2 regions of the Streptomyces sp. NPDC049040 genome follow, and region 2 is predicted to be linked to the other one. Evidence: riboswitches for the same ligand, from Rfam matches in the RefSeq annotation. Region 2 holds a riboswitch; the other holds the start of a gene.
The links. A riboswitch is a leader RNA that binds a small molecule or an ion and turns the genes downstream of it on or off. The one in region 2 is predicted to bind ZMP and ZTP.
Positions count from the first base shown of each region.

Region 1: another riboswitch for ZMP and ZTP. It lies ahead of ACGFMP_RS35625 (phosphoribosylaminoimidazolecarboxamide formyltransferase); the one in region 2 lies ahead of ACGFMP_RS09615 (glycine hydroxymethyltransferase).

Region 1 is NZ_JBICTO010000029.1:34,664-58,459, reverse strand. Features, by position in the region: gene ACGFMP_RS35690 (exodeoxyribonuclease III) at 1-120, shown strand, start outside; gene ACGFMP_RS35685 (Mut7-C RNAse domain-containing protein) at 214-960, shown strand; gene ACGFMP_RS35680 (ArsR/SmtB family transcription factor) at 1,043-1,720, shown strand; gene ACGFMP_RS35675 (SRPBCC domain-containing protein) at 1,727-2,455, shown strand; gene ACGFMP_RS35670 (thaumatin family protein) at 2,546-3,562, shown strand; gene ACGFMP_RS35665 (alpha/beta fold hydrolase) at 3,781-4,473, shown strand; gene ACGFMP_RS35660 (L,D-transpeptidase family protein) at 4,601-5,527, shown strand; gene ACGFMP_RS35655 (nuclear transport factor 2 family protein) at 5,716-6,105, shown strand; gene ACGFMP_RS35650 (phosphatidylinositol-specific phospholipase C domain-containing protein) at 6,188-7,288, opposite strand; gene ACGFMP_RS35645 (AzlD domain-containing protein) at 7,433-7,756, opposite strand; gene ACGFMP_RS35640 (AzlC family ABC transporter permease) at 7,753-8,463, opposite strand; gene ACGFMP_RS35635 (helix-turn-helix domain-containing protein) at 8,535-9,113, shown strand; partial or broken gene ACGFMP_RS35630 (crotonase/enoyl-CoA hydratase family protein) at 9,140-10,002, shown strand; gene ACGFMP_RS35625 (phosphoribosylaminoimidazolecarboxamide formyltransferase) at 10,043-11,200, opposite strand; ZMP/ZTP riboswitch at 11,263-11,348, opposite strand; gene ACGFMP_RS35620 (DUF1772 domain-containing protein) at 11,379-11,885, opposite strand; gene ACGFMP_RS35615 (AraC family transcriptional regulator) at 12,076-13,077, shown strand; gene ACGFMP_RS35610 (LysR substrate-binding domain-containing protein) at 13,196-14,134, shown strand; gene alc (allantoicase) at 14,213-15,439, shown strand; gene ACGFMP_RS35600 (ankyrin repeat domain-containing protein) at 15,476-15,913, opposite strand; gene ACGFMP_RS35595 (hypothetical protein) at 15,924-16,427, opposite strand; gene ACGFMP_RS35590 (maleylpyruvate isomerase N-terminal domain-containing protein) at 16,634-17,410, opposite strand; gene ACGFMP_RS35585 (DUF5107 domain-containing protein) at 17,650-19,704, shown strand; gene ACGFMP_RS35580 (RNA ligase (ATP)) at 19,900-20,970, shown strand; gene ACGFMP_RS35575 (GNAT family N-acetyltransferase) at 21,070-21,675, opposite strand; gene ACGFMP_RS35570 (SseB family protein) at 21,827-22,264, shown strand; gene ACGFMP_RS35565 (bifunctional phosphatase PAP2/diacylglycerol kinase family protein) at 22,326-23,796, opposite strand, start outside.
Region 2 is NZ_JBICTO010000003.1:63,373-69,272, forward strand. Features, by position in the region: gene ACGFMP_RS09600 (LacI family DNA-binding transcriptional regulator) at 169-1,206, opposite strand; gene ACGFMP_RS09605 (class I SAM-dependent methyltransferase) at 1,370-2,110, opposite strand; gene ACGFMP_RS09610 (enoyl-CoA hydratase/isomerase family protein) at 2,225-3,250, opposite strand; ZMP/ZTP riboswitch at 3,366-3,455, shown strand; gene ACGFMP_RS09615 (glycine hydroxymethyltransferase) at 3,477-4,919, shown strand; gene ACGFMP_RS09620 (DUF4190 domain-containing protein) at 4,990-5,271, opposite strand; gene ACGFMP_RS09625 (hypothetical protein) at 5,352-5,504, opposite strand; gene ACGFMP_RS09630 (TetR family transcriptional regulator) at 5,607-5,900, shown strand, end outside.

The sequences.
Region 1 (23,796 bases), on a different contig from region 2:
TACCAGATGGCCACCCCGAAGCTCGCCGCCGCGGCCACGACAGCGACGGTGGAGCGCGCCCCCACCTACGCCGCCCGCTGGTCCGACCACGCCCCGGTCACGGTGACCTACACCGCCTGACCTGGTCGGCCGCCGCCCGGGCGGTGGCCGACCGGCGGCGCCGCGTTCCCGGCACCCGCCGTGTCCTGCCGCGGGTTCCGCCATGCTGGCGCGGTGACCGGACCACGAGTGACCATCAAGATCCCCGCAGAGCTGCGGCTTTTCCTGCCCGCCGACCGCCGTACCGAGGTGCTCGGGCTGACCACGGACGGCTCCTCCTCCCTCGGCCACGTCGTGGAATCGCTGGGCATCCCGCTGACCGAGGTCGGCGCCCTGGCCGTCGACGGCCGTGACGTGCCCACCGGGCACGTGCCCGCGGCCGGCGAGGTGGTGGAGGTCCGCACGGTGTGCCGCCCGCAGGCGGTGCCCGGCGCGCCGCTGCGCTTCCTGCTGGACGTCCACCTCGGCACGCTGGCCCGGCGGCTGCGGCTGCTCGGGGTCGACGCCGCCTACGAGAGCGAGGACATCGGCGACCCGGCGCTCGCCGCGCTCTCCGCGGAGGAGCGGCGCGTGCTGCTGTCCAGGGACCGCGGCCTGCTGCGCCGCCGCGAGCTGTGGGCGGGCGGGTACGTCTACAGCGACCGTCCGGAGGAGCAGCTGCACGATGTGCTGGGCCGCTTCGAGCCCGTCCTCGCCCCCTGGACGCGCTGCGTGGCCTGCAACGGCCCGCTGCGGGACGCAGACAAGGAGTCGGTGCGGGACAGGCTCGCGGACGGCACCAGCAGGACTTACGACGTCTTCGCCGAGTGCACCGGCTGCGGCGGCGTCTACTGGCGCGGCGCCCACCACACCCGTCTGTCCGCAGTGGTGGAGCAGGCCCTGCGCGACCACGGGGAAGGCCGCCCGCCCGCCGCCGGGTAGCCCGGCCGCCCTTCCGTGCCGCCGTCTCACCGACAAGAATTCTCCTCTGGACAAAAAAAGTGTTCGGTGAGAGGATGGAGCCATGTTGGACGTGAGCGTGATCGAGGACGCCGAGGCGGCCGCCGTCTCCCTTGACCCGATACGGGCCGGGCTGCTCGCCGAGCTGGCCGCGGGGCCGGCGTCGGCCGCGATGCTGGCCGCCCGGGTGGGGCTGCCCCGGCAGAAGGTGAACTACCACCTCAAGGCGCTGGAGAAGCACGGCCTGGTCGAACTGGCCGGCGAGCGCAGGAAGGGCAATGTCACCGAGCGGCTGATGCGGGCGACGGCGTCGTCGTACGTCATCTCGCCGCTCGCGCTGGCCGCCGTCCAGCCCGACCCCGGCCGCTTCCGCGACCAGCTGTCCGCGCGCTGGCTGCTGGCGGTCGCCGCACGCCTCGTCAGGGACACCGGCGCGCTGATCACCGGCGCCGACCGGGCAGGGAAGCGGATCGCCACCTATGCCCTCGACGGTGAGGTGCGCTTCGCCTCGGCGGCGCAACGGGCCGCCTTCGTCGAGGAGCTGACCCGCGGCGTCAGCGCCCTGATCACCAAATACCACGACGAGGACGCGGTCGGCGGACGGCCGCACCGCGTCGTCGTCGCCCTGCACCCCACCGTGAAGCCCGCCGAGGCGGCGGCCCCGGAACCCTCCGCCGAAGCGAGGGCCCTGCCGGACACCCCGAGCGCCGACCCCGGCGCACCCGACCCGAAGGAGCACTGAAACACCATGTCGAAGCCGTTCGAGATCGTTCGCGAGTTCGAGGTCGAGTCGACCCCGGAGGAGGTCTTCGCCGCCATCACCACCGGCGCCGCGGGCTGGCTGTGGCCCTCCGAGTACGAGCCGAAGGAGGGCGGGGCCGCGCCCTTCGGCTCCACCATCACCGCGTGGGACCCGCCGCACCGGCTGACCGCGCGCACCGAGGCGCCGGACGGGGTGCACGGGCAGACCCTCAACCAGCTCGACCACCGCATCGAGCCGCGGGAGGGCGGCGGTTCATGGGTGCGGTACGTGCACAGTGGCATCTTCGTCGACGACTGGGACAACCAGTATGACGGCGCCAACCGCCACACCGACTTCTACCTGCACACCCTCGGCCAGTACCTGGCGCACTTCGACGGCCGCGCCGCGGTCTGGGCCGCGGTGGACGGGCCGGCGGCGGCAGGGGCCCCCGACGCCCTCGAGCGGTCCTGGCAGGCGCTCGGCCTGCCCGCGGGTGCGGCGCAGGGTGCCACGGTCGACGTCGAACTGCCCGGCGCCGGACGGGTGTCCGCGGTGGTCGACTACCGCAACCCGTACTTCTTCGGGCTGCGCACCGCCGACGCGATGTACCGCTTCTTCGGCCGCAACCACTGGGGTGCGACGGTCGGCGTCGCGGTCCACGACTTCGCCCCGGGCGCCGACGGCGACCGCATTGCCGCGGACTGGACCGGGTGGCTGGACCGGGTCCACGCCTGACGGCACGGTTCCTGTTATCCGCACCCGCCCGCGCGGGTCTCCTGAACGGACCGGCGGCAAGTACGCCGGCGGGCACGGGAGGCGGCGCGGATGGGAAGCAGGGGACGGCATCGGGGGCGGCGGCCGGGAGTGCTGGGCCTGGTGGCACTGGCCGTCGCCGCCCTGTGCGTGGCCGCGTTCGTCGTGGTGGCGCGCCAGAGCGGCGGCGGCGCGACCGCCGCGGGGCCACCCGGAGCGTCGCCCGCCGCGGTGACGTCCCCGCCGGGCGCCCCGTCCACGGCGGGCAGGCCGCCGCTCACACCGTCCGCACACCACGCCACACCGACCCCGTCGGCCGGCCGCACCGCGACGCGGACGCCCAAGCCCGCGACGGCTCCCGCGACGACCCCCGCGACGGCGAAGAAACCGGTGGCCAAGCCCGGCACCCGCGTCTTCACCTTCGTCAACACGATGCGGCAGACCATCTGGCTGGCGTCCGGAGAGCAGACCGCCGCACCCGCCCTCGGCACCACCGGCTGGGTGCTGCGCCCCGGCGAGACCCTCGGCGTCCGCGTCCCCGACCGCTGGAACGGGCGCTTCTGGGGCCGCACCGGCTGCACCTTCGACGCCGCAGGACGCGGCCACTGCGAGACCGGGGACTGCGACGGCAGATTCCAGTGCCCCGGCTACGGAGCGATCCCGGCGACCCTGGCGGAGTTCAACCTGAACGCCTGGGACGGCATGGACTTCTACGACGTGAGCCTGGTGGACGGCTCCAACCTGCCGATGTATATCAACCTCGTCGGCGGCACCACCAAGGACCCGCTCTCCGCCGACGGCTGCTCCGCCGCTGGCTGCACCCACCCCGTCGACTGCCCGTCCGCCCTCCGCGTCAAGGGCGGCGGCTGCGAGTCACCCTGCGGGATCTTCGGCACCGACCAGTACTGCTGCCGCGCCCGGTGGGCCCCGCGCTCCGAGTGCCGTCCGGACCTCTGGCCCGTCGACTACGCCGCAGTCTTCAAGAAGGCCGAGCCCTACGCCTACTCCTACGTCGACGACGACGCGACCAGCACCTTCACCAGCCGCGGCGAGGCCGGCTACCGCATCACCTTCGGCACCACCCCGTGACGGCGCGCCCGAGGGCTGCGACACGCGCGGCGGGCCACCCACACAGCGCAACCGCGAGGCCCCGGGGTGAGCGCCCTCCCCGCGCGAACACCTACATTGGGCCGGGACAGTTGGGAGAGCCATGACCGACCACCGCCCGACCACACGCCCTCCGCGGCGCCGCCGTGCCCGTAGGCCTGCCGCCGGGTGCCCCCGCACCGGTGGGACGGTCTGACGCCATGGCGACATACATCCTCGTCCCCGGCGCCGACGGCAGCGCCTGGTACTGGCACCTGGTCGTGCCGCTGCTCCGCGACCACGGGCACACGGTGGTGACCGTGGACCTCCCGTCCGAGGACTCGGCGGGGCTCGACGCGTTCGCGGACGCGATCGTCGCCGCCGTGCGGGCCGCGGCACCCGAGCCGGAAGGGCCTGTCGTCCTGGTCGCCCAGTCGCTCGGCGGCTTCTCCGCTCCGCTGATCTGCGACCGCGTCCCGGTCGACCGCATCGTGCTGGTCAACGCGATGGTGCCGCGCCCGGGCGAGACCGCGGGGGAGTGGTGGGGCAACACCGGACAGGCCGCGGCCAGATCCGCGTACGCCGAGGCGACGGGTCGGGACCCCGACGCAGGCTTCGACCCGCGGACCGACTTCTTCCACGATGTGCCGCCCGCGGTGACCGAGGAGGCACTGGCCGCTCCCCAGGCCGGGCCGCCCGCCGCCGTGTTCACCCAGCCCTGGCCGCTGGCGGCGTGGCCGGACGTGCCCACCCGCTTCCTGCAAGGCCGCGACGACCGCTTCTTCCCACGGGAATTCCAGCGGGAAGTCGTACGGGAACGGCTCGGCATCGACGTCGAGGAGTTGCCCGGCGGCCATCTTGCGGCCCTCAGCCGTCCGGGTGAACTCGCGGCGCGCCTTCTCGAGGAGGCCTGACGCACGCGCGGAGCGTGTCGTCCGGCCCCCGGCCGCCGGCGGACGAAATACGAATGCGCGGGATGAAACGGGCGCAGATGGGGGCTGGGTGACGGATGAGAACCGGTTGTTTGCGAGGATCGTACCGATGACTGCCACACCCTCCGACGCATATGCCGACCGACGACCCGCACCAGCACCGGCCCGCCCATCCGCTCCCGGCACGGACCCGGGCGCCCGCCGCGACACCGACAGCGAGCGCCGCAACCGGCACCGGCGGCCCCGCCGCCGGCGGCGCGCGATGGTCGTGCTGGCCGTCGCCGTGGCCGGAATCGCCGTGCTGGGCGGCGGCTACACGGTCCTGACCCGGCACGCCGACAGCGCCGCCGCGGAGAGCACGGCCGCGCCCGGCCGCGGCGCGGGACCGCTCGGCGCCGCGGCGCCGCCGGCCGCGGCGAGCCCCAGGGCCACCCCCGACGGCTCGGTGGAGTCGATCACCGGCCTCGGCCCCAAGACCCGCGCGGCGATCCCCGCCGCCACCCGCCAGGTGCTCGTCGCCTCGGGCCGGGCGAAGAACTCCTCCGACACCGTGGTCACCCTGTGGACCAGGACCGGTGCCGGCCGCTGGCAGCCCGGCCAGGCCTGGGCCGCGCACAACGCGCTGCGCGGCTGGACCACCGACCACCACGAGAGCGACCTGCACAGCCCGATCGGGGTGTTCACGCTCAGCGACGCCGGCGGTCTCGACCCCGACCCCGGTACCCGGCTGCCCTACCACCGCTCGGCCAAATTCCGCGCCGGAGGCGTCGGCTTCGACGGCGAACCCCTCGACCAGGCCTTCGACTACGTCATCGCGATCGACTACAACCGCCTTCCCGGCACGTCACCGCTGGACGGTACCCAGCCGCTGGGCGGGAGCCGCGGCGGCGGCATCTGGGTGCACGTGGACCACGGCGGCCCGACCCACGGCTGCGTCAGCATCTCGGCCGCCCACATGGTCGACCTGCTGCACACCCTGCTGCCCGCCGACCATCCGGTGATCGTGATGGGCGACCGCGGCTCGCTGGCGACGTAGCGTCAACCGGCCCGTGCCGGGGGCCCGTCGGCGGTTACTCCCGCGGGAGTACGCCATGTGGGTTCAGCCCCTGACCGCGGGAGTAGACCGAAGACCTACCGCAGGTCGATGTCACATCCGCGCCGTTTTGGGAGTCTCAATACCAGGAGGGATTGCCCGTCTCTCCCAGGTGCATTGGAGGCAACGGCATGGACGACGACCAGGGGCTGGCCGACTTCGGGCGGCGGTGGACCGAGGCCGAGCGGCTGGGCGATGTCACGGCACTGGACGCCCTGCTCACCGAGGACTTCACCGCGGTGGGTCCGCAGGGCTTCGTCCTGGACAAGAAGCAGTGGATCGACAGGTACGCCTCAGGTGTGCTGATACACGACGCCTTCACCTGGGAAGAGGTGACGGTCCGCAGGCATGGGCGGGCGGCGGTGGCGGTGGGCGTGCAGGGCCAGCAGAGCATCTACGACGGGCGGGACGCGGACGGCCATTTCCGCGTCACCCAGATGATCGTGGCGGACGGCGCGGACTGGAAGCTCGCGGCCGTGCACCTCAGCCCGACCGGCGGGCGGCCGGGCCCGGACTCGTAGCCCCCCGTGACCGCCACCGCGCCCCGCGGTGGACCGACCACCGCGGGGCGCTGTCAGGGGGCGGCGGACCGCCGGCCGGGGGTCAGCCGCGGGGCAGCACCATCGACTGGACCTGCGGCAGGCCCTTCCAGTCGTTGGAGGCCACCGTCGCGTGGGACGTGGCCAGTTGGGCGACCCGGGCCTGCGCGTCGGCAGGCGCGGGGTTCACATCGTCCAGAGCGGGCGCCACGTTCTGAGAGTCGGTCATGAAGAGCAGGTAGTGGTGGGTGTCGTACCAGCCGGTGTCGATGCTGCCGTTCAGGTACGTGGCCGCGTCACCGTCGAAGGCCACGAACCACGGCCGCAGCGATGTGTCCGAATACCGCGTCCTGGGGTCGCCCGCCTGCGCGTTGTGGACCGAGGGGAAGATGTTCGCCTGCGCGGTCTTCCCCTGGGTGTGCAGGTCCCGCAGGTAGCCCGCGTACTCGCGGTCGGTCCACAGCGAATCGGTGGGGTTGGCCTCCTCGACCGTGCCGGGGATGACCTCCAGCAGCACCTTGCCCGCGAGCTGCGCGCGGGTCGGCCAGTTGCCGGCGTTCGCAGCCTCGTCGAGGGTGGCGTACTGCCCGCCGCCCGGCTTGTTCAGCAGGTCGTTCGGCTTGAACACCAGGTTGCCCAGGTGTGCGCTGATGGACTGGTCGAGCTTGGCCGGGCTCATCCCGAAGGTGGCCTGGAAGCCCGCCTTCATCTCCAGCTTGATGATCAGCGGCCCGTGCCCGGGGTGCGCGCCGAGCCAGACCCGCACGTCGTCGAGGCAGCTTTCCAGGTTCTTGTTGGCCCCGCCGGTGTAGAGCTGGGCGGCGCTGGACGCGTTGACGCAGTTGTTGCCGTTGCCGGTCGGGTTGGAGTGGCTGACCTTCCACTCCTGGGTGAAGAAGTCGTCCCACACGTCGAGTTCGATCATCGACGTGCCCGTGTCGAGCGCCTGCGCGAGGTAGCTGAAGGAGGCGGGGTCGTAGGTGTTGTGCAGCCCGGACATGGTGGAGCCGGACAGCGGCAGCGCATTGGTGTCGGCGGCCGATGCGTTGCCGCCGCCGGGGCCTGCGACGGTGAAGGCGAGGCAGGCGGCGAGCGTGCCGAGCAGTGCGGTACGCGCGGTGGCGCGCGGGCGGAGCGAAAGGCGGCGGGTCAGCGGGCCGGTCACGTGTGTCCTCCTGTGGGGGTGGCTCTCCGTCAGGACGGTGACGTCCGCGTATGAAGCGACGGAGACATGACACGTAACACGGCCTGCATTCCTGCTGTCACCTCCGAGTTCGGCCACATTGCCGCGCGGTGGGCCTCCCGGCGCTCAGGGCGCGCCGATCAGCCGCAGCACGGCGGTGGTCGCCGCAGCCGCGACCACCACGACGAGGAAGGGTGCTCCGCGCCATGCGCTGAGCGCGCCGACCGCGACCCCGGCGGGCCGGGCGGGCCCTGCGAAGGTGTGGGCGTCCGTCAGCGCCGACGTCGCGACCAGCGCGGCGAGCAGCACCACCACCGCGACCTCCAGCAGTCGCTCCGCCCGGCCCGGCAGCGTCATTCGGGAGCGCAGCACGGGACCCGCGAAGCGGAAGGCGAAGGTGCCCGCGCCCAGGACCGCCGTGGCGGCCACCAGTTCGGCCCCGCTGCTCATCGCGGCCCCCCGCCGTCGGCGCCCCGTCCGGGCCGCGTCCTTCCGGCGGCCGCGACCCCGGCCAGTGCGAGCAGGACCGGCAGGCCCGCGGGCAGGAAGGGGGTCGCCGCCAGCGCGATGAGCACCCCCGCGAGTGCGGCCCTGCGGGTCCGCCCCGTCCTCAGCGACGGCAGCAGCAGGGCGAGCAGCACCGCGGGGAAGGCGGCGTCGAGCCCGAGGGCGTCGGTGTCGCCCACCGCCCGGCCGCCGTAAGCGCCCACCACCACACCGGCGTTCCAGCTCATGAAGAGTCCCGTCCCGCAGAGCCAGTAGGCCGTACGCCGCCGCGCCGGGTCGTGCTGGGCCAGGGTGAAGGCGACCGTCTCGTCCACCATCAGGTGGCTGCCGACGATCCGCCGCAGCCACCCGGTGCCGAAGACGTCGCCCACCGCGAAGCCGAACGGCACATGGCGGGCGTTCACCAGCAGCCCGGCGGCGACGGCGGCGACCGGACTGCCGCCGGCGGCCACCAGGCCGACGAAGAGGAATTGGGCGGCGCCCGCGAAGACGACGACAGACAGCAGCATCGGCAGCCACACCGGCAGGCCGAGCCCGACCGCGATCGCACCGAAGGACATGCCGACCACCGCGTCGGCGGCGCACACCAGCGCGATGTCCCGCGCCAGACCGTGCGTGAGGACCCGTCTTGTTCGCCATATCGAACGCATCGCCGCCTATACTGAACACCGTTGGGTCGTTCGTCAAGGCGAACGGATCGACTTCTCCAGCGAACGAAGGAGTGGATGTGCCACACGACGAGAGCTCCCCCGGCGGCCCCCCGCTCGCCGTCATCGCGGCCTCGCTCCAGCGCGAGAGGCGCCGCGCGGGCCTGTCGCTCGCCGAGGTCGCCCGCCGCGCGGGCATCGCCAAGTCGACGCTGTCCCAGCTGGAATCCGGCACGGGCAACCCGAGCGTGGAGACGCTGTGGGCGCTCAGCGTCACCCTCGATGTGCCCTTCGCCCAGCTCGTCGAGCCGCCCCGCCCCCGGGTGCAGGTCATCAGGGCGGGCGAGGGACCCGCCTTCGCCGCCGAACGCGCGGACTACGTCGCCACGCTGCTCGCCTCCTCGCCGCCCCACACCAGGCGCGACATCTACCTGGTCTCCGCCCAGCCCGGCACCGCCCGCGAGTCCGACCCGCACATGCCGGGCGTCGTCGAGCACGTGGTGCTGAGCACCGGCCGTGCCCTGGTCGGCATCGCGGAGGACCCGGTCGAACTCGCCCCCGGTGACTACGTCGCCTATCCAGGCGACATCGCCCACGTCTTCCGGGCACTGGAACCGGACACCCTGGCGGTGCTCGTGCAGGAACACCGCTGACCCGCCGACCGGACGGAGCCGCCGCCATGCCGCAGCCGACGCGACCCGAGGACGGGCCTGAGCCGACCGTGCGGACCGAGCACAAGGGCGCGGTGACCACCGTGGTGCTGTCCCGGCCCGCCGCCCGCAATGCCGTCGACGGCCCCACGGCGCGGGCACTCGCCGACGCCTTCCGCGCCTTCGACGCAGACGAGGAAGCGGCGGTCGCGGTGCTCTGGGGCGAGGGCGGCACCTTCTGCGCCGGCGCCGACCTCAAGGCCATCGGCACCGACCACGGCAATCGCGTCACCGACGTGAACAGCCCCGGTCACGCCGCGGGTTCCGGTGCGGCCACGGACCCCGGTGACGCCGGCGACGCCGCACAGGCCGACGGTCCGATGGGACCGACCAGGATGCGGCTCGGCAAGCCGGTCATCGCGGCCGTGTCGGGCCACGCGGTGGCGGGCGGTCTCGAACTGGCCCTGTGGTGCGACCTGCGGGTCGTCGAGGAGTCCGCCGTCTTCGGGGTCTTCTGCCGCCGTTGGGGTGTGCCCCTGATCGACGGCGGCACCGTACGACTGCCCCGGCTGATCGGCGCGGGCCGCGCCATGGACCTGGTCCTCACCGGCCGGTGGACGCGGCGGAGGCACTGGCCATCGGCCTCGCCGACCGCGTCGTCCCCGACGGCACCGCTCGCGCCGCCGCCGAGCGGCTCGCGGCCGAGATCGCCGCCTTCCCGCAGACCTGCCTGCGGCACGACCGCCTCGCCCTGCTGGAGCAGCAGGGCCTGGCGGAAGACGCCGCCCTGGCCGTGGAGTGGGCCCACGGCCGGATCTCGCTCGCCGAGGCGGCGCGGGGCGCCGCCCGCTTCGCGGCGGGCGAGGGGCGGCACGGGGCCTTCGGCGGCTGACCGGCGCGGCCCGCGGGACCCGCGCCGGCCAGCGGCCGGATCAATGGCGGAAGAGGCGCAGCCTGGTGCGGGCCAGCGTGATGCCGTGCTCGCGGCAGGCCTCCGCCACATCACCCGATCGGATGGAGCCGCCGGGCTCGGCGATCCAGCGCACACCGTGGCGGGCCGCGTGGTCGACGTTGTCACGGAAAGGCAGGGCGCCATCGGAGGCGAAGGCGACATCGGTCAACCGGGCGCCCCACTCCCGGCGCCGCGCGTCGTCGAGCAAGTCGGCGGGCGCGGCCAACGCGTCCGCGAAACGGCGGCGTTCGTCGGCGGTCATGTCGCCCTCGATGAAGCGCACGTGCCAGTTGACGCGGTCCTGGCGGCGTATCCCCGGCACGAAGTCCAGGGCCGACACGGCCGGATGCCGCCGCAGCCACCAGCTGTCGGCCTTCGCCCCCGCCAGCCGTGTGCAGTCCACCCGCGACTGCTGCCCCGCCCCGATGCCGAGGGTGACCCCGCCGCGTACGTAACACACCGAATTGGACTGGGTGTAGCGCACCACGGCGAGCCCCAGCAGCAGATCCTCCACCGCCGCTGCGGGCAGCGGATCGCCGCACACCACGTCGTCGAGCAGCGACGCGTGCAGCGGCACGTCGTCCCGCTGCTGCGTCAGCCGCAGCCCGTGCACCTCGCGCTCCTCCTGCGGCGGCGGAACGAAGCCGGGGTCCGCCTCGAGCACCAGGAAGCGGCCCTTCTTCTTCCGGCCGAGCGCGGCCACCGTGCCCGGTGCGTAGCCGGGCGCCACGATCCCGTCGCAGACCACGTGGGCCAGCAGCGCCGCCAGTTCCTCGTCCACCGGATGCGACACCGCGGCGAAGTCGCCGTAGGAGGACTTCGGATCGGCGTCCCTGGCGCGTACGTAGGCACTGGTCAGCGCGCCCGCCTCGGGGTCCGTGCGGTAGAGGGCGGCGGTGGCCGGGTCGAGCGGGCCCGCGAGCGCGGCGCCCGCGGGCGACACGTGCTTGAACGACGCGGCCGCCGGCCGCCCCAGGGCCTCCGCCGCCTCCCGGACCAGCTGCCAACCGCTCAGCGCGTCCAGCAGGTTGATGTAGGACGGCTCGCCGTTGAGCACCCGCACCGGCCATGCGCCCGCGCTCACCGGCGCGGCGCTCGCCGTGTGCTGCTGAGGGTTGGTCCCATAACGCAATTGCATGTCCCGGCCTCCTCGGTCAGAGCCCGGATCCCGCAGGAGCGGGACGGACGGGCTGCGTTGACGGGAGGCGCCCAGGCGGTCGACGCATCACGGATGCGAACAGCCGCTCCCCGGTGGTGGTCCACCCTCGCCAGTCGCGACCGCCACCGACTCTAGCGGAGCCGGGACCGTCCGGGTATCACGCGCGGCCGGTGCCGCCGGCCACCCGCATCGCCCACGCGAGGCAGCCGAGCGCCCCGGTGGTGGCCAGGGTCCGCGCGATGTTCCAGTGCACCCAGGCGGACTCGAATCGGGCGCGTACCGCCGCGAGGTCGTGGATGTGCCCGGGCGCCCCCGCGTCCGCCAGACGGTTGTTGAGCGGCACGCTGAAGCCCATGGTGACCACGAGCGAGACCGCGTAGAGGGCCGTGCCCGCGATGATCCACGGCAGTGCGGATCGCCCCTCCCCGCCGCGGTGCAGCACCGCCGCCAGCACGCCGAGCACCAGGGCGCCGCCGAAGGCCAGGGTGAACCAGCCGTTGAGTATCGCCGCGTTCACGCGCTGCATCGCCTCGACGAAGGTACGGTCGCCGGCCTGTGCGAGACCGGGCATCACCGCGACGGAGAAGGCGAAGTAGAGGCCGGCCATCAGACCGGTGGCGAGGGTGGCGGCAAGCAGCACCAGGCTGCGGAGATCGCCGTTCACGGCAGCTCCTCGGGTCGGGCGGGAGGCGGGATCCGGTACGGGGACGTGGCCGGCGCCGGCCGGTGCGGTGCGGGTGTTCTGCGTCATGGCCTCAGTGAATCCGCGCGCGGTACGGCCCCGCCATCGCTGAAAAGCTCATCCCCATACGCGGCCGTCCAACTCTGCGGGCCGGTACGCCTAGGGTGTCGCCATGGACGCACTGGCCGATCTGCTCGACGGCCCGCGGGCACGCGGCGCCTTCCTGCTGCGTTCCGTCCTCACCCCGCCGTGGTCGGTGCGGATCGCCGACCTCGCGCCGCTGACCCTGGTGCACATGGTCCGCGGCGACGCCTGGATACGCACCGACGACGCCGGGGCCCGGCAGCTGCGCCCCGGCGACATCGCCGTCATCCGCGGGCCCGAGCCGTACACCGTCGCGGGCGACCCGGAGACCGAGCCGCAGATCGTCATCAGGCCGGGCCAGGTCTCCACAGATCCCGACGGCGACGAGCTGTGCGAGCGGATGGACCTGGGGGTGCGGACCTGGGGGGACGACCCGACCGGGGTGGAGGGCCCCGGCGGTCCTGCTGCCCGCGGTCCGGCCGCCGGCGGGCCGCCCGCGTCCGCCGTGATGATCAGCGGTACCTACCAGATGCGGGGCGAGATCAGCAGCCGGCTGCTCTCCGCGCTGCCGCGGGTGCTGGTCCTGCCCGGTGACGCCTGGTCGAGCCCGGTGCCCGCGCTGCTGAGCGAGGAGATCGTGCGGGACGAGCCGGGCCAGGAGGTGGTGCTCGACCGGCTGCTCGACCTGCTGCTGATCGCGGTGCTGCGGGCCTGGTTCGCCCGGCCCGAGGCCGCCGCCCCCGCCTGGTACGCCGCCCAGGGCGACCCGGTCGTCGGCCCCGCGCTGCGGCTGCTGCACGACGACCCCGCACACCCCTGGACGGTCGCGGGCCTGGCCGCCAGGACGGGCGTGTCGCGGGCAGCGCTCGGCCGCCGCTTCACCGAGCTGGTCGGCGAGCCGCCGATGGCCTATCTGACCGGCTGGCGGCTCGCCCTGGCCGCCGACCTGCTGCGCGAGCCGGACGCCACCGTCGCCTCCGTCGCCCGCAGGGTCGGCTACGGCAGCCCTTTCGCACTGAGCGCGGCCTTCAAGCGGGTCCGCGGGGTCAGCCCGCAGCAGCACAGGGAGCGCACCGCGGTGGCCCCGTAGGCCCATGCGGCCCCCTGCCACCGAGGCCGCAGGACCGCGCCGGCCGACGCCGCGGCTGCCCCCGCGAATCCCTGCGGAGGGTGCGAACATTCCGGCGGTGAATGTTTAGGCTGGCTGCATGAAGGAATGGGACCTCCGCAAACTGTCGATCCTGCGCGCGGTGCACGACACGGGAACCGTCACGGCCGCCGCGGGAGCGCTGCGGATGACGCCCTCGGCGGTGTCGCAGCAGCTGGCCGCCCTGTCGAGGCAGGTCGGCACGCCTGTCATCGAGGCGCGCGGCCGCGGTATCCGGCTCACCGGGGCAGCGCACGTCCTGCTGAGGCACGCCGAGATCGTCTTCGCGCAGCTCGAACGCGCCGGCGCCGAGATCGACGGCTGGGCGCAGGGCGAGGCGGGCGTGGTGCGGGTCGGGACCATCGCCACCGCGATCACCCGGCTCGTGGTCCCTGCCGCTGCGCTGCTGCGCCGCAGCTCGCCCGGCATCACCGTCTCGGTGCGGGAGGCCGAGGCCGCCGAGGCCTATGAGCGGCTGGCCGCGGGGGACGTCGATCTCGCGGTGTCGCTCGCGGTGGACGCGCCCACCGCGGGGGACCCGCGCTTCGTGCTCTTCCCGCTGCTCACCGACCCGCTCGACATCGCGCTGCCGCCCGGCCACCCGCTGGCGGCGGCGCCCGCGCCGCGGCTGGCGCAGTTCGCCGAGGAGCCGTGGATCTTCGGCAGCCGCGGCCCGTGGCACGACCTGACCCTCGCGGCCTGCGCGGACGCCGGGTTCGTGCCGGAGCAGGCGCACGCGGCGGCGGACTGGCCGGCCATCTTCTCGCTGGTCGCGGCCGGGATGGGGATCGCGCTCGTGCCGCGGATGGCCACCGCGGGCGGGCTGCGGCAGGAGGTCGTGGTCCGGGCGCTCGACGCCGACCGGCCGCGGCGGCGCATCGTCGGGGCGGTACGCGGCGGGGCGCAGGACGCGCCGCTGCTGCGGCGGACGCTGGAGGCGCTGCGGCAGGCCGCTGACCTCGACCCACTGTACAGCTCAACTGAAAGGTCTGTTCAGTAAGTTTCGATGGACGTGAACGGTGGGGGAGGCGGAGAGTGGAGGACAGGAGATCGGAGCAGGCGGGAGAGGCGGACGACGATGACGCTGTCAGCGGCGGGTGCGGGTGCGGGTGCGGGCACGGATGCGGGGGCGACCTCGACGGCGCTGACGTCCTTCACGGGGGACGCGCCCCCTTATGCGGGAGGCAATCCGTTCGCGGACTATCGGCGTACGGACCAGGTCCTGTCACGGTTCGCGGGACTCACGGACCTGGCCGATCGCAGGCTCGGCGCAGGAGTGATCGCGGCGAATGACGAGTTCTTCGCCGAGCGGGAGAATCTGCTGATCAGGGGGCCTGCTGTCTTCGACCCCGAGCGGTTCGGGCACAAGGGCAAGATCATGGACGGCTGGGAGACCAGGCGGCGGCGCGGTGCCTCCGCGCAGGTCCCGCATCCTGACCCGACCGACCACGACTGGGCGCTGATCCGGCTGGGGACGCCGGGGGTGATCCGCGCGGTCGTGGTCGACACCGCGCATTTCCGGGGCAATCACCCCCACGCCGTGTCGGTGGAGGCGGTCGCGGTGTCACCGTCGGCGTCGCCCGCGGAGTTGCTGGATCCGGCGCTCCGCTGGACCGGGCTGATAGCGCGGAGCGCCGTCGGCGGCCACGCGGAGAACGCCTTCGCCGTCCATGTGGAGCGCCGCTTCACCCATGTGAGGCTCCGCCAGCATCCGGACGGCGGGATTGCGCGGCTGCGGGTACTGGGCGAGGTGGTGCCCGATCCGGCGTGGCTGGCGGGGTTGGGGACGTTCGACCTGGTGGCGTTGGAGAACGGCGGGGCGGTGGAGGACGCCTCCGACCGCTTCTACTCACCGCCCGAGCACACCATCCTGCCCGGCCGCTCGCAGAAGATGGACGACGGCTGGGAGACCCGGCGGCGTCGTGACAGCGGGCACGACTGGATCAGCTATCGGCTGGTGGAGCAGGGCGAGATCCGCGCCGTCGAGATCGACACCGGCTGTCTCAAGGGCAATGCGGCGGGCTGGGCGGATTTGTGGGTCAGGGACGCAGGGGGAGTCGCAGGGGCGGCGGGGATCGAGCCCGGGGGCCGGAGTGCCACAGGGGGCGCCGACTGGGTCCGGCTGCTGGACCGGGTGCGGCTCCAACCCGACACGGTCCACCGCTTCCTGGTCGAGCCCAGGCCTGCCACCCACGTCAGGATCGACATCTTTCCCGATGGCGGGATAGCCCGGCTGCGGCTGCACGGGTCGCTGACCGAGCAGGGCGCGGACCGGCTCGCGCTTCGTACGGCGGCCATCACCTGACCCTGACCGGGAGCGGGGTCCCGCCGCCCGGCCGGGTCAGCCGGCGCCGAGAAGGGTGAGCAGGTCGTCCTTGCCGAAGAGCCGGGCCGTGTCCACCGCCGAGGGTGCACCGGCCGCCGGGTCGGCGCCGCCCTCGACGAGGGCGCCGACCACCTCGCGCTCGCCCTTGAAGACGGCGCCGGCCAGCGGGGTCTGGCCGCGGTCGTTGGCCCGGTCGACTTCCGCGCCACGCTGGAGCAGCGCCCTGACGGTGTCCGCGTGGCCGTGGTAGGCGGCGAGCATCAGCAGCGTGTCGCCGCGGTCGTTGGTCAGATTCGCCGGGACTCCGGCGTCGATGTAGGCGGCGAGCTTCGCGGTGTCGCCCAGGCGGGCCAGGTCGAAGACCTGAGCGGCGAGCTGGAGCACCTCCGGGTCGTGGGCGGGCTCGTGCTCGGCGTCGGGCGCGGAATCCTGCCCGGGGGTCGGCTCGGTCATGGGGCCCACACTATGCAGGGCACTCGCCGTTGAAGAAGGAGATCACCACCCGTTGCGGCGCGCCGTCACCCACCCGGATGTCCAACGGCACGCACGCCCTGCCGTCACCCGCCACGAAGAAGGCCCCCAGATAGCTGGTCGCCGCGTCAGGACACCCGTGGAAGGCCACCGAGGGCGCCGGCGCCATGCCCTCCTTGCCGCCGAATTCCAGACCCGCCCGGGCGCGCTGTTCGGTGCCGATCGTGACGGTCACCTCCCCGCCGTCACGAACCGCCGCGGCGATCAGATAGTGCCACCCGTCGGAATCGTGCGCCGCGTGGGCGCCCTGGTCGCCGCTTTCCAGCCCGCGCAGACCCTGAAGGGTCAGCGGACCGACCGTGACGTCATCCCATTCCGGGCCGGGCGACGAAGGTGAGGCGGGCGGTGACGAGGCGGGCGGCCGTGAGGCGGGCGGTGACGAGGGGTGGCCGGCGGGGCGGGTCGAGCCGGGTCCTCGGCCGGGCAGCGGAGTCATACCGTCACCGCAGTTGACGGGGCGGGGGTGTTCGATGCTGCCCACCGGGGGGCCGGCGGAAGCGGTGGGCACGTCCGCTCTCGGCGAGTCCTTGTGGCCGCCCCACGCGCATCCGGCGACCAGAAGCAGTGCCCCACCTGTCACACCAGCCGCCTGCCACGCTCGACCTGACATGGACATCACCCCTCTGTCAGGACGGTACGTCCTCAGCGGAGCGTCGGCCAGACCACCAATTGCCGTATGAGGGCGGCATCCCCGGTCATCCGCAGGGCCTCGTCGTCCCAGGGGATCCGGCGGTAGAGGGCCAGCAGCAGATCACTCGCCGGGGCCGACAGTGTCGCGTCGGCCTCGGGCCTGCCCTCGCCCGCGGCGCTGCGGACGGCCGAGGCGCCGGTCTCGTCCAGGATCAGCGTCCAGGCCCGGCCCTCGTCCGCGACCAGGGCGACCCGCACGGGGGACTGCGGCCACCCGTCCATCGAACCGAAAGCGACATGGAGGAATTCATCGACAGCGTCCACCGCCGGCCCCGACGGCAGGGGTTCGGGCACACCAGCAGCGTCCTGGACGTCCCTGACGTGCACCGCGACCTCGTGCACATGGTGCCTGGCCACCGTTCCCGCGGTCGAGGCGCCGCCCGAGTCCGCCCACCAGGTCCAGCACGGAGCGTCCGCACCCGCGGTGCGCAGCGCGCCCAGCAGAACCGCGGTGGAGCGCGCCGACCACTCCGGCAGGTCACCGGCCGGCGCGCGGTCCGGCACCTCCGCGTCGGCGGGCGGCCGGGGCGCGGGGCCGGCCGTGACTGCGGCCGCCCAGAAACGCTGCAATCCGCCGACGTGCGCCAGCAGATCGGTCACCGTCCAGTCAGGGCAGGCCGGGATCCTGGCATCCGCCGGAGACTTGCTCGCCACGGACCGCAGTGCGGCGGACCGCTCCTCGATCAGATCGAGCCATTCATCGAACCGCGGCACCGGCGAAGTCGTCATGGGCTCCGTTGTAGCAGCGAACACCGACAAGCAACCCGCTCTCGGGCGGGTCCGGCACGGCCGGCGCCCCGGCGGCCGATTACGGCAGTTTTGCCCAACCCTGAGTGGAGCGGGGCCTGTTCAGGGGGCGGCGAAGGCTGTTCCATGGTGATCGTCAGTCGCGTCAGTCCCGCACACCCGACGACGGCCCGCCGCACCCCGGCGGCCGGCCCGTACCCGACGAACCGGATGAGGTGGCCTTGGCTACGACCGTGCGCAGTACTCAGGTGAGCATTCCGGCTGCCCCGCTCGGACCGGAGAACCCGCTGCCCGCGCTGCGCCCGCACGGCGAGCTGCACCGGATCGACCCGGCCGACCTCGAAGGGCTGCCCGCCGACATGGTGCGGCAGATCGGTTACGCCCAGCTGCGGACGGTGCTCCCGGCGCCGCTGCTCGACGGCTACGGGCGGGACCGCGAACCGGCCGTCCTGGATGCCCTGGTGATCGAGAACAGCAGGCTGCGCGCCACTGTGCTGCCAGGGCTCGGCGGCCGGCTGTACTCGCTGCTCCACAAACCCACCGGAAGGGAACTGCTCTACCGCAACCCGGTGTTCCAGCCGGCCGACTTCGCGCTGGCAGGCGCCTGGTTCTCCGGCGGGGTCGAATGGAACCTCGGCGCCACCGGGCACGCCGCGCACACCTGCGCCCCGCTGCACGCCGGCCGGGTGCCCGCGCCGGACGGCGGCGAGATGCTGCGCATGTGGGAGTGGGAGCGGCTGCGCGACCTGGCCTTCCAGATCGACCTGTGGCTGCCGGAGGACTCCGACTTCCTCTACGTGGGCATCCGGGTCCGCAATCCGCACGACCGCACCGTTCCGGCCTACTGGTGGTCCAACGCCGCGGTTCCCGAGACCGACCGCACCCGCGTGCTGGCCCCGGCGGAGGCCGCCTGGCACTTCGGGCACCGCCGCGTCCTGCGCCAGGTCCCCTTGCCCGTCGCGGAGCCCGGCGGCCCCGACGTCAGCTATCCGGCCGGCTCGCAGCTCCCCGCCGACTACTTCCTCGACATCCGTGGCGACGACCGCCGCTGGATCACCGCACTCGACGGCGAAGGCCACGGCCTGGTCCAGACGTCCAGCGATCTGCTGCGCGGCCGGAAGGTCTTCGTGTGGGGCCGCGGCCGCGGCGGCCGGCGCTGGCAGGAATGGCTCACCGAGCCGGGCACCGGCGGCTATCTGGAGATCCAGGCGGGTCTGGCCCGCACCCAGTTCGAGCACATCCCGATGCCCGCCGACACCGACCTGTCCTGGCTGGAGGCCTACGGCCCGCTCAGCGCCGACCCGGACCTGGTGCACGCCGAGGACTGGGCCGCCGCCCGAGCCGAGGCCGCGGCCCGGCTGGAGGAGGCGCTGCCCCGCGCGGCCGTCGACACCGCCTACGCCGACTGGCTCGCGCACGCCGACACCGACCCCAAGGACGTGCTGGCCACCGGATCCGGCTGGGGCGCGCTTGACGTCGAGCGCGGCCACTTCCGGCTGCCTGGCACCCCGTTCGACGCAGGCACCCTCGGCGACCCGCAGCGGCCCTGGCTGGAACTGCTGCTTGCCGGCGTCTTCCCCCGGCCCGTCGCGGGCGCCCTGCCAGGGCCGTGCCTGGTCTCGCCCCAGTGGCGCGAACTGCTGGAGTCCGCGGACACCTACCCGGGCAACGAGTGGTTCCTGGACTACTACCTCGGCATCGCCCAGTGGGCCGCCGACGACCGGGCGCAGGCGGTGCGCAGCTGGGAGCGGTCTTCGGCGGCCCACCCCTCGCCCTGGACCCATCGCGCACTGGCCGTCGCCGACAGCGCGGACGGGAGGACCGAGCAGGCCGCCGAGCGCTACACCCGGGCCTGGGACTGCCTTCGCACCACGGCGGAGCTGTACGGACCGGGTGCGCGCACCGCGCAGCGCGCACTGCTCGTCGAGGCCGTGCCCGTCCTGCTCGCCGCGGGCCGCACCGCCGACGCCGCCCGGCTTCTCGCCGAGCCCGCCCTGGGCGGCACCGAATCGCAGGACGACGGCAGGATCCGGCTGCTGCGCGCCCGTACCGCGCTCGCCCGCGGGGACGCACCGGCCGCCCGTGCCCTGCTGGACGCCGGGATCGTCGTCGCCGACCTGTGGGAGGGCGCCGAGGAGCTGAGCGCGACCTGGTATGCCGTCGCCGAACGCCTGCTGGCCGGCGACGGGGAGGTCACCGACGCGGTGCGCGCCGCGGCCAGGACCGAGCACCCGCTGCCGGCCCGATACGACTTCCTGATGCGCCCGGAGGGCTGACCTGCGGCCGGTCGGGCCTGCGACCGGCCGGGCCCGCGGCCGGTCGGGCCTGCGACCGTCGCAGCGGTAGGAGCGGCCGAGCGGGCCGGTTAAACCGGTGGCCCGACCCGCGCGCGGGCCGCGACAGTGGTCACTGCGTCCCCGGTCAGGGGGTGATCGCCGGACCGACGGGGGAGTCGGGGGAAGGGGACAGCCATGTCCACACTGCGCGTGACCGCCGAGCAGCTCACCATCGTGGAGCACCCGAACGCCGATGCGCTGGAGCTCGCACAGGTCGGCCTGTATCGCGCGGTGGTCGCCAAGGGGGCCTACCGCACCGGGGAGTTCGCGGTGTACATCCCCGAGCAGGCGGTGCTGCCCGACCCGCTGATCGCCGAACTCGGCCTCACCGGGCGACTGGCAGGCGGCGCGGCGAACCGCGTGAAGGCGGTACGGCTGCGCGGGGAGCTGTCCCAGGGCATCGTGTGCCGCCCTGCCGCCCTGGACGGCACCGACCTGGAGCGCGCCTCGGCCGCCGACGAGGACTTCGCCGAGCGCCTCGGTGTCACCAAGTGGGTGCCTCCGGTGCCGGTCTCGATGAGCGGCGAGGTGGAGTCCGCGCCCGACCTGCTGCCGTGGATCGACATCGAGAACCTCAAACGCCACCCGGACATCTTCGCGGCCGGCGACCTGGTCACCGTCACCGAGAAGCTGCACGGCACGGCCTGCTGCCTGACCTACCTCGCCGGCACCGGCGTGGTCCACGTCAGCTCCAAGGGCCTCGGCTCGCAGCACCTCGCCCTCATCGAGGCGCCCGGCAATCTCTACTGGCGTGCCGTGCACGGCCACGGCCTGCCGCGGATCGCCGCGGACCTGGCCGGCAGGCTCGGCGCGACCAGGATCGGCATCTACGGCGAGGTCTACGGCAGCGGTGTGCAGGACCTCGGCTACGGGGTCGACGCCCGCCGCGAAGTCCCCGGTTACGCGGCCTTCGACGTGTGCGCGGAGATCGGCGGCCGGCTGACCTGGCTCGACCCGGCGGACCTGCTGCCTGCCGGCGAGCTGCCACTGGTGCCGCGCCTCCACCACGGCCCCTTCGACCTGGACCTGGTGCTCGAACTGGCCCAGGGCCGCGAGACCGTCTCGGGGCACGGCGCGCACATACGCGAGGGCGTCGTCGTACGCACCGCCGACGGCGCCTACAGCTCGGTCATCGGCGGCCGGGCCATCGCCAAGGTGGTCGGGGACGCCTATCTGACCCGCAAGGGCGGCACCGAGTACGAGTGACGTCCCCGGGCGGTCCCTTCGCCCCGGAGCCCCCGGCCTCCCCGCGGCCGGAGGTCCGCCCGCCCCCGGCAGACCCCGGGGCTGCCGGGCCGCCCGCCGTCAGCCCGCCAGCCGGGCGCGCAGCCGCAGCCGCGCGTCCGGCCACTCGTCGGCCAGCATCGAGAAGAAGACGCTGTCCCGCCACGTCACCCCGTCCGACCGCAGCCGGTGCCGCCGCCACACCCCCTCGCGGACCGCGCCGAGCCGCGCGATGGCTTGCTGCGACCTGGTGTTGAGCAGGTCGGTCTTCCAGCAGATCCGGCCGTAGCCCAGGTCCTCGAAGGCGTGGCCCATCAGCAGCAGCTTCGCCTCGGTGTTGACCGCGGTACGCCAGTGGGCCCGCCCGTACCAGGTCCAGCCGATCTCCAGCCGCTCGTCGACGGTGCTCACATCGCTGTAGGTGGTCCAGCCGACGGCCTGCCCGCCGGCCTGGCCGACCACCGCGAAGGCCAGCCCGCCCGAGGCCTCGCAGGCGGCGGCGACCCTGCCCGCGAGGTCGCGTATCTCGTCCACGGTGCGCGGCGGCTCCACCGGCAGCCAGCGCCACAGCTCCTCGTCCCCGCCGCCTGCGGCGAACAGCGCGGCGGCGTGGGCGGCCGGGTCCAGCGGTTCCAGCCGGACGTGGCGGCCTTCGAGGACGGTGGGTGCGGGGTTCCTGGCGACCATGCGCGCACGTTAACCGGCCGGGTACGGGCCTGGTCAACGCCGTTTCACGGTCCGGACGGCATGGTTCGCCGGTGGATGGGTACGCGCCGGGTTCAGCCAAGACCGACCGTACCCGCAGGACGGGCCCCCGCGGCGAGAGGACACAGAAGCGATGACCGACGACATCAGCCCCAACGGCGCCCTGCCCCCCGCGCAGCGCGCGCTGCACGAGATCGCGACCGGCAGTGAGAACGTCATCGCGCTCAGCACCCTGGCGATCAGCGAGGTGCTGCTGCCCGTGCCGGCCGTCGAGGAGTACCCGGAGGGAGTGGAGGGCGCAGAGCTGCCCCGGGAGATCCAGCTGCCGGTCTACGAGCAGGACGACGGCAGGCAGCTGGTCCCCGTCTTCACCTCGGAGACGCGGATGGCCGAGGCGCTGCCGTCGACCAACCGCTACCGGCTGGTCCAGCTGGCGGCGCTCAGCGGCGCCTGGCCGTCGGACGAGCTGATCCTCTCGATCGACACCGGCAACGCCGACGCGCTGAGCATCTCGGGTGAGGGCGTACGCGCCCTGGCCGGCCTGGTCGGCGGCCCCAACGGCAGCAACTGACCGGAGCGGGACCACACCGGCCGGGCCGCGGGGGAGTCCCGCGGCCCGGCCGGTTTCCTGTTCAGCGCCGGCCGCGGTAGGCCACCAGGCCGCCGGGCGCCTTGTCGAGCAGCAGCTCCTGCGGTGCGGGGGCCACCTCGCCGTCGCAGGCCAGGTGGACGCCGGCGCCCGGCACCCGGACCCGCAGCCGCGGAACCGTCGCCGCCTCGTAGACCGGCGACCTGGTCAGCACCCCGGTCAGGGCGGCGCCCAGCAGCCGTGTCCTGGCGAACGGCCCGCCGTCCACGATCCGCACGTCGAGCCGCCCGTCGGCCAGGTCGCGCCGCCGCACCGGCGCGAGCCCCACGCTCGAATAGCGGCAGTTCCCGGCGAAGAGCAGCCACACCGAGCGCGCCCTGCCGTTGATCTCGATGTCCACGGGCTCGCAGGTCCGCAGCACGTGCACCGCCGCCAGCACGCTCGCCGGCCACGACCCGACCCGCCGCGACCAGCGCTCCCGCACCCGCACCAGGTCCGGGTAGGACCCGAGGCTGAAGGTGTTGAGGTAGGGCTCCGCAGTCCCGTCCGGCGTGTCGAGCACGGTGGTGCGGGCCACGTCCACCGCCGCCGCCCGCTGTTCGAGCACCGCGGCCGCGGTGTCCTCGACCGTGCTGCAGCCCATGTCGATCGCGAAGTGGTTGCGGGTCCCGCCGGGGAAGACCGCCAGCGGCAGCCCGTGCCGTATGGCGATCGCCGCGGCCAGCCGCACGGTGCCGTCGCCGCCGCACACCCCCAGCGCTCCGCCCATCTCGACCGCGGTCCTCGCGGCCTTCTCCAGCGTCTCGGCCAGGTCGTCGTCCTCGGTGCACTCGGTGACCTCGGCCTCCGGCAGCGCCGCGGCGATCCGCACCTCGGGCGTGGTCAGCAGCGGCGGCGGGCCCGAGGCGGCGTTCACCACGACCTGCAGCCCGCGGCCGCCCGGCAGCGAGGGCACCGTCGCGGCCGGCCCCGACCGCGGCGTGCCGGGCGCGGGCGGCAGCAGCGCCCGCACGGCCAGCGCGGCGCCCACTCCCAGCGCGCAGCCGACCAGCACATCGCTCGGGTAGTGCACTCCGGTGTAGATCCGGGAGAAGGCCACGCTCGCCGCCAGCGGCGCCACCGCGGCCCCCCAGCCGGCCGACTCCATCGCCGCACCGACCGCGAAGGCGGCCGCCGACGCGGAGTGCCCCGAGGGGAAGGACGAGGTGACCGGCTGCCGGTGCAGCCGCCTTATCACCGGAACGGCGTCGAGCAGCGGCCTGGTCCGCCGGACCGCCCCCTTGCCCACCGTGTTGACGGTCAGTGACGCAAGCGCCAGCGATCCGATGCCGCGCAGCGCTGCACGCCGGCCGTCCCGGCCGCCCGCCACCGCCATGCCCACCGCGACCGCGCCCCACAGCCGGCCATGGTTCGCCGCCCGGCTGAGCCGTGGCAGCACGGGCTCCGCGCCCGGCCAGTGCCGTCCCGCCACCTCGGCGAAAAGCGCCGTGTCCCAGCTCTTCCAGGGGTATGCC
Region 2 (5,900 bases):
GCGCATCACGGCCGTCAAGGGATCGAACGGCGGGCGCCGTCGTGAAACACCATGTAACGAAGGGTGGTTGACCGCTTCAGCGACACGGCCGGCGACCGCGCCCCACCTCAGGCGCGGCGGCAGAAGGCGCCGAGGCGCCGGCCGGCCAGTGGTCCCTCAGGGCAGGCCCTAGGACTGGGGCCAGGAGCCGCAGGGCGCGGTGCTGCCGCGGGGGACGAGGGCGGGCGGCGGGAGCAGGATGTCGGGGACGGGGGTGCCGTCGATCAGCGAGAGGAGCGCGGTGGCGGCCCGCTCGCCGTACTCCATGACCCTGCGGCTGACCGCGGTCAGCGCGGGGTGCACCAGCCGGCACAGCTCGCTGTCGTCCCAGGCGACGAGCGAGAGTTCGCCGGGCACCGACACGCCCATCTCCTGGGTGACGCTCAGCGCGGCCACCGCCATCACGTCGTTGTCGTAGACGATCGCGGTGGGCCGCAGCGACCCGGACAGCAGGCGCCGGGTGGCCCGCGCGCCGTCCTCGCCCGAGTAGTCGGTGTAGACGCAGGGCACGCCGTCGAGGCCGAGTTCCGCGGTGGCGGCGTCGAAGGCCTCGCCGCGCTCCCTGGTGTGCACGAAGTGCGCGGGGCCCGCGACCCGGGCGATCCTGCGGTGCCCCATCGCGGCCAGGTAGGCCAGCGTCTCGCGCACCGCCGCGGCGTCGTTGATCCACACCGACGGCACCCCCGAGGTGACGGCCGCGTGCCCGATCACGACCGCGGGCAGGCCGAGTTCGGCGACCAGGCCGAGCCGGTGGTCCTGCTCGCGCAGGTCGACGATCAGCACCCCGTCGACCCTGCGCTCCCCCCACCAGCGCCGGTAGGCGACCTCTTCCGCCCTGGTGTCGTCGGTGACCTGGAGCAGCAGCGCGGTGCCGGTCGGGGCGAGGCCCGCCTCGACGCCGGAGATCAGCTGCATGAAGAACGGCTCGATGCCCAGCACCCAGGCCGGCCGGTCCACCACCAGGCCGATCGCGCCGCTGCGCCCGTCGGACAGCGCTCGGGCGGCGCTGCTGGGGTGCCAGCCCATCCGCGCGGCGATCTCCAGGATCCTGGCCCTGGTCACCTCGGACACGCCCGCCTTGCCGTTGAGCGCGTAGGACACGGCGCCCTTGGACACACCGGCGGCCTCGGCGATGTCGGCGATGGTGGGACGCTTCTTGGGGCTCATGTCGGCCTCGATACGGCAGGGCGGCCCGCGGGCCGTGAACGACGGGTTCGGCTGGCGGTGGGAGTGATCAGCCCGCACACCTTAACAACGCACAACCCGCTCGGGCACGGCCAGGCAGGGCCTGGATCCGCCCCGCGCGCTCAACCGGTTGAGCTGTCGCCGATCACGCCCGGGTCGCCGAGATCTCCAGCCGTACGTAGTCCGCGACCGGCTCGGCGAGACGGCCGGCGACCGCGCGGACGAACGGATCGCGGTCGGCGTCCGGCATCGCGTCCAGATGGGCGCCCAGGATCACCGTGGCCAGATACGCCTCGAACTGCCCGCCCGGCTCGAACCTGGCGGGCGCGGGCCGCAGCGCCACCTCGATGTCGGTGAAGCCGGCCGCGGCGAGGCGCTGCCGGGTGTCGTCGGCGCCGGCGAAGTCCCACATGTCCGGTGCGCCGCCGAGGACGTCGGCGACGGCCGCGTTGACCGCCGCGATGTTCCCCCTGCCGCCGCACTCGGCGACCAGGCGGCCGCCGGGTCGCAGCCGGGCGGCCAGCGCGGAGAAGAGGGCTGCGTGGTCCTCGATCCAGTGGAAGGCGGCGACGCTGAACACCGCGTCGACCTCGCCGTCGAAGGGCAGCGGCCGGGTCAGGTCGGCGTGCACCACCTCGACCCGGTCGAGCCTGCCGGCCAGCCGGTCGCGCAGCTTGTCCAGCATGCGGACGGAGCCGTCCACCGCCACCACCCGGCCGTCCGGCAGCAGGTCGAGCAGCCCCTCGGTGTCGCGGCCGGTGCCGCAGCCGGCGTCGAGCACTCGCTCGTCCCCCGTGAGCGGCAGGCGCGCCAGGGTGCGCCGGCCCCAGTCGAGGTGCGGCAGCGGCAGCGCGTCATAGGCCTTCGCGTCCCATTCCCGAGGCATCGCGGGGTGCTCCTGTCGTCGTCACTTCCCGCCGAGGCCCGGCGAGTTCACGGTCACGCTACGCCCGCGGTCCGCATGGTGAAACTGCCATCTCACATTCTGAGCAGCAAAAGGTCACCTCTGCCCGGCGGACGGCCAGCGGGGCTTGCGGTCCTTGTCGACGAGTGCGGCCCGCACACCCTCGTGGAAGTCGGCGGTACGGGCGGTGTGGCACGCCAGGTCCAACTCGCGCTCCAGGCACTCCTCCAGGGTCGACCCCGCACCTGCCCGCAGCAGGCCGAAGGTGACGGCAAGGCTCGCGGGCGAGGCCGCGTCCAGCAGGGCGAGCGTGTCGTCCGCCCAGTCGCCCGCCCGCGTCTCGGCGGCCAGCCGGGCCCGCACCCCTGCGAGGTCGGGCGCCGAGAAGCAGCGGGCGATCGCGTCCGCGTGCTCGTGCGCGTCCCCCGGCCGCGGCGGCACCGCGAAGCGCCGCAGGACCGGCCCCGGGTCGCCCTCCCCGCCGTCGCCGGTCAGCGCGGCCTCGAGCGCGGGCAGGTCGCAGGCGGGCACGTGGTGCGTGGCAAGCCCGCAGGCCACGGCGGCCGGCCCGGTGACCCGCGCCCCGGTCAGCCCCAGATACCAGCCGAACGCGCCCGGCAGCCGGGGCAGGAAGTGGCTCGCGCCGATGTCGGGGAAGAAGCCGATGGCGGTCTCCGGCATGGCCAGGGACGCGCGTTCCGTCACCACCCGCGCCGAGCCGTGCACGGAGATGCCCAGGCCGCCGCCCATCGCGTAGCCGTCGATCAGGGCGGTGTACGGCTTGGGGTAGCGGGCGATCAGCGCGTCGAGGGCGTACTCGGCGGAGAAGTACGCACGGACCGCGGCGTCGTCGCCTGCCATGCCCGCCGACCGCATCGCCAGGATGTCGCCGCCGGCGCAGAACGCCTTGGGCGAGGCGCTGCGGACGACCACAGACCGTACGGCGGGGTCGTCCCGCCACACCGTGAGTGCGCGGGTCATGAGGCGGACCATCGTGAGGTCGAGTGCGTTCAGTGCGGACGGGCGCGCCAGCTCGATCACTCCGGTGCCGTTCGGCGCCACCCGGGTGCGTACCGGCTCTCCTGGCTCGGACCGGTCCTGCGGGCCGGGGTCCTGGTGCATGCTGCTCCCTGCGTCGTGCCGTGCCCTCCACGGGCCGCGGCTCCATGAAACACCCGGCGCGCGCGGCCCTTCCCCGAAGGGGCAGGACCGGCGGCACCCGGGGATTGATAGGGTCGGCGTGAGCCGTGACTGGCGCGCTGGGATGGGGTCAACCATCGGGGAGCGGCTCGTCGTGACCAAAGAGCCGTGCGCCTGGGCCGTCCCGTAGACGAACCGGAGGACCGCCATGGCCGAGCAGTACAGCACCGAGTCGATCGCCTTCCGCAGCGCGCTCGAGGTGATCCGCGGGGTCGAGCCGCGGGTGGCCGACGCCATCTCCGCCGAGCTGACCGACCAGCGCGAGATGCTCAAGCTGATCGCGAGCGAGAACTACGCCTCCCCCGCCGTGCTGCTGGCGATGGGCAACTGGTTCAGCGACAAGTACGCCGAGGGCACGGTCGGCCGCCGCTTCTACGCGGGCTGCCGCAACGTCGACACGGTCGAGGCGCTGGCCGCGGAGCACGCCCGCAACGTCTTCGGCGCCGCGCACGCCTACGCCCAGCCGCACTCCGGGATCGACGCCAACCTGGTGGCCTTCTGGGCGGTGCTCTCCCAGCGGGTGGAGACGCCGGGGCTGGCCAGGGCCGGGGTGCGGCAGGTCAACGACCTGTCGGACCAGGACTGGGCGCAGCTGCGGTCCGAGTTCGGCAACCAGCGGATGCTGGGCATGTCGCTCGACGCCGGCGGCCACCTCACGCACGGCTTCCGGCCCAACATCTCGGGCAAGATGTTCGACCAGCGCAGCTACGGCACCGACCCGGAGACCGGGCTGCTGGACTACGAGGCGCTGCGCGCGACGGCCCGCGAATTCCGTCCGCTGATCATCGTGGCCGGCTACTCCGCCTACCCGCGGCTGGTCAACTTCCGCATCATGCGGGAGATCGCCGACGAGGTGGGCGCGACCCTGATGGTCGACATGGCCCACTTCGCGGGCCTGGTGGCAGGCAAGGTGCTGACCGGCGACTTCGACCCGGTACCGCACGCGAACATCGTCACGACCACCACCCACAAGTCGCTGCGCGGCCCGCGCGGCGGCATGGTGCTGTGCGACGACTCGCTGGCCGAGCACGTCGACCGGGGCTGCCCGATGGTGCTCGGCGGCCCGCTGCCGCACGTGATGGCGGCGAAGGCGGTCGCGCTGGCCGAGGCGTCCCGGCCGGAGTTCGGCGCGTACGCGCACCGGATCGTGGACAATTCGCGGGCGCTGGCCGAGGGCCTGCTCACCCGGGGCGCGAAGCTGGTCACCGGCGGCACCGACAACCACCTGGTGCTCATCGACGTGTCCGGCTACGGCCTGACGGGCCGGCAGGCCGAGGCGGCGCTGCTGGACGCGGGCATCGTCACCAACCGCAACTCGGTGCCGCAGGACCCGAACGGCGCCTGGTACACCTCGGGCATCAGGATCGGCACCCCGGCGCTGACCACCCGCGGCCTGGGCGCGCAGGAGATGGACGAGATCGCCGGGCTCATCGACACCGTGCTGTCGGGGACGACGGCCGCGGCGGCGCCCAAGGGCGGCCTGTCGAAGGCGCACCACGTGCTGGACGCGGGCGTCGCCGACCAGGTGGCCAAGCGGGCGTCGGACCTGCTGTCCGGTTTCCCGCTCTACCCGGGCATCGATCTGAGCTGACCCGTTGACGCGCGAGGGAGGCCCGGCCGATCGGCCGGGCCTCCCTCGCGCGTTGCGGGCGGTCGCCGGGTCAGCCGAAGGACCAGAGCACGCCGTGCCCCGCCACCGTCAGCGCGAGCTGGATCGCCAGGCCCGCGACGCCGAGGGCGAGGCCGAGCAGCGCGCGGCCCCGGCGGCGGGTGCCGCGGGCCAGCGCGCTGAGCGCCAGCACGATCGCGGCCGGGCCGAGCACCAGGTTGAGGACCAGCAGGCCTGGCAGGCCGAGCAGGAAGGAGGCGACGGCCATGCCGTCGGCGTCACGGGTGGGCGCGGCAGGTGTGCCGGTCGCGGCCGGCTGGGCTGCGGTGTTCACGGTGTCCTCTCCGGGAACGTCGGGGTGGGCGGTCGGTCGGTGTTCGGGCTGCCGAGTGCGCACATGGTGCCGCGCACCGGTCAGCCGCGGTGCCGGGCGACGGCCTCGCGCACCGCGAAGGCGAGCAGCCAGGCCGCGATGGCGGCGGACGCGACGGTGAATGCGGTCAGCGAGATGTGGGCGCTGGTGCCCATCACGACACCGATGCCCAGCAGGAGGACGACGAGGCTCATATCGGCTGCACCTCCGAGGAGTTCGGGATTTCGGATAACACTTGTTCACTGAGTCCGACTCTACAGTGGCGAGACTGGGAGAACGGTTGTTTACTGAATGACATGAGTCACACATCAGGGGTCCGGCAGGTCCGGAAGGAGCAGACGCGGCAGGCGCTGCTGGACGCCGGACTGCGGCTCCTCGACCGGCAGAGCCTGAGCAGCCTGGGGCTGCGCGAGGTCACCCGGGCCGTCGGGGTCGCGCCCGCCGCCTTCTACCGGCACTTCCCCGACATGGCCGCGCTGGGCGTGGCCCTGGTCGGCGAGGCGCTGGGCAGCCTGCATGCGGTGATCAGGGACGCGATGGCGGCCGGCGGCCAGGACTCGGACGAGCTGATCGACCGCACGGTGGCGATC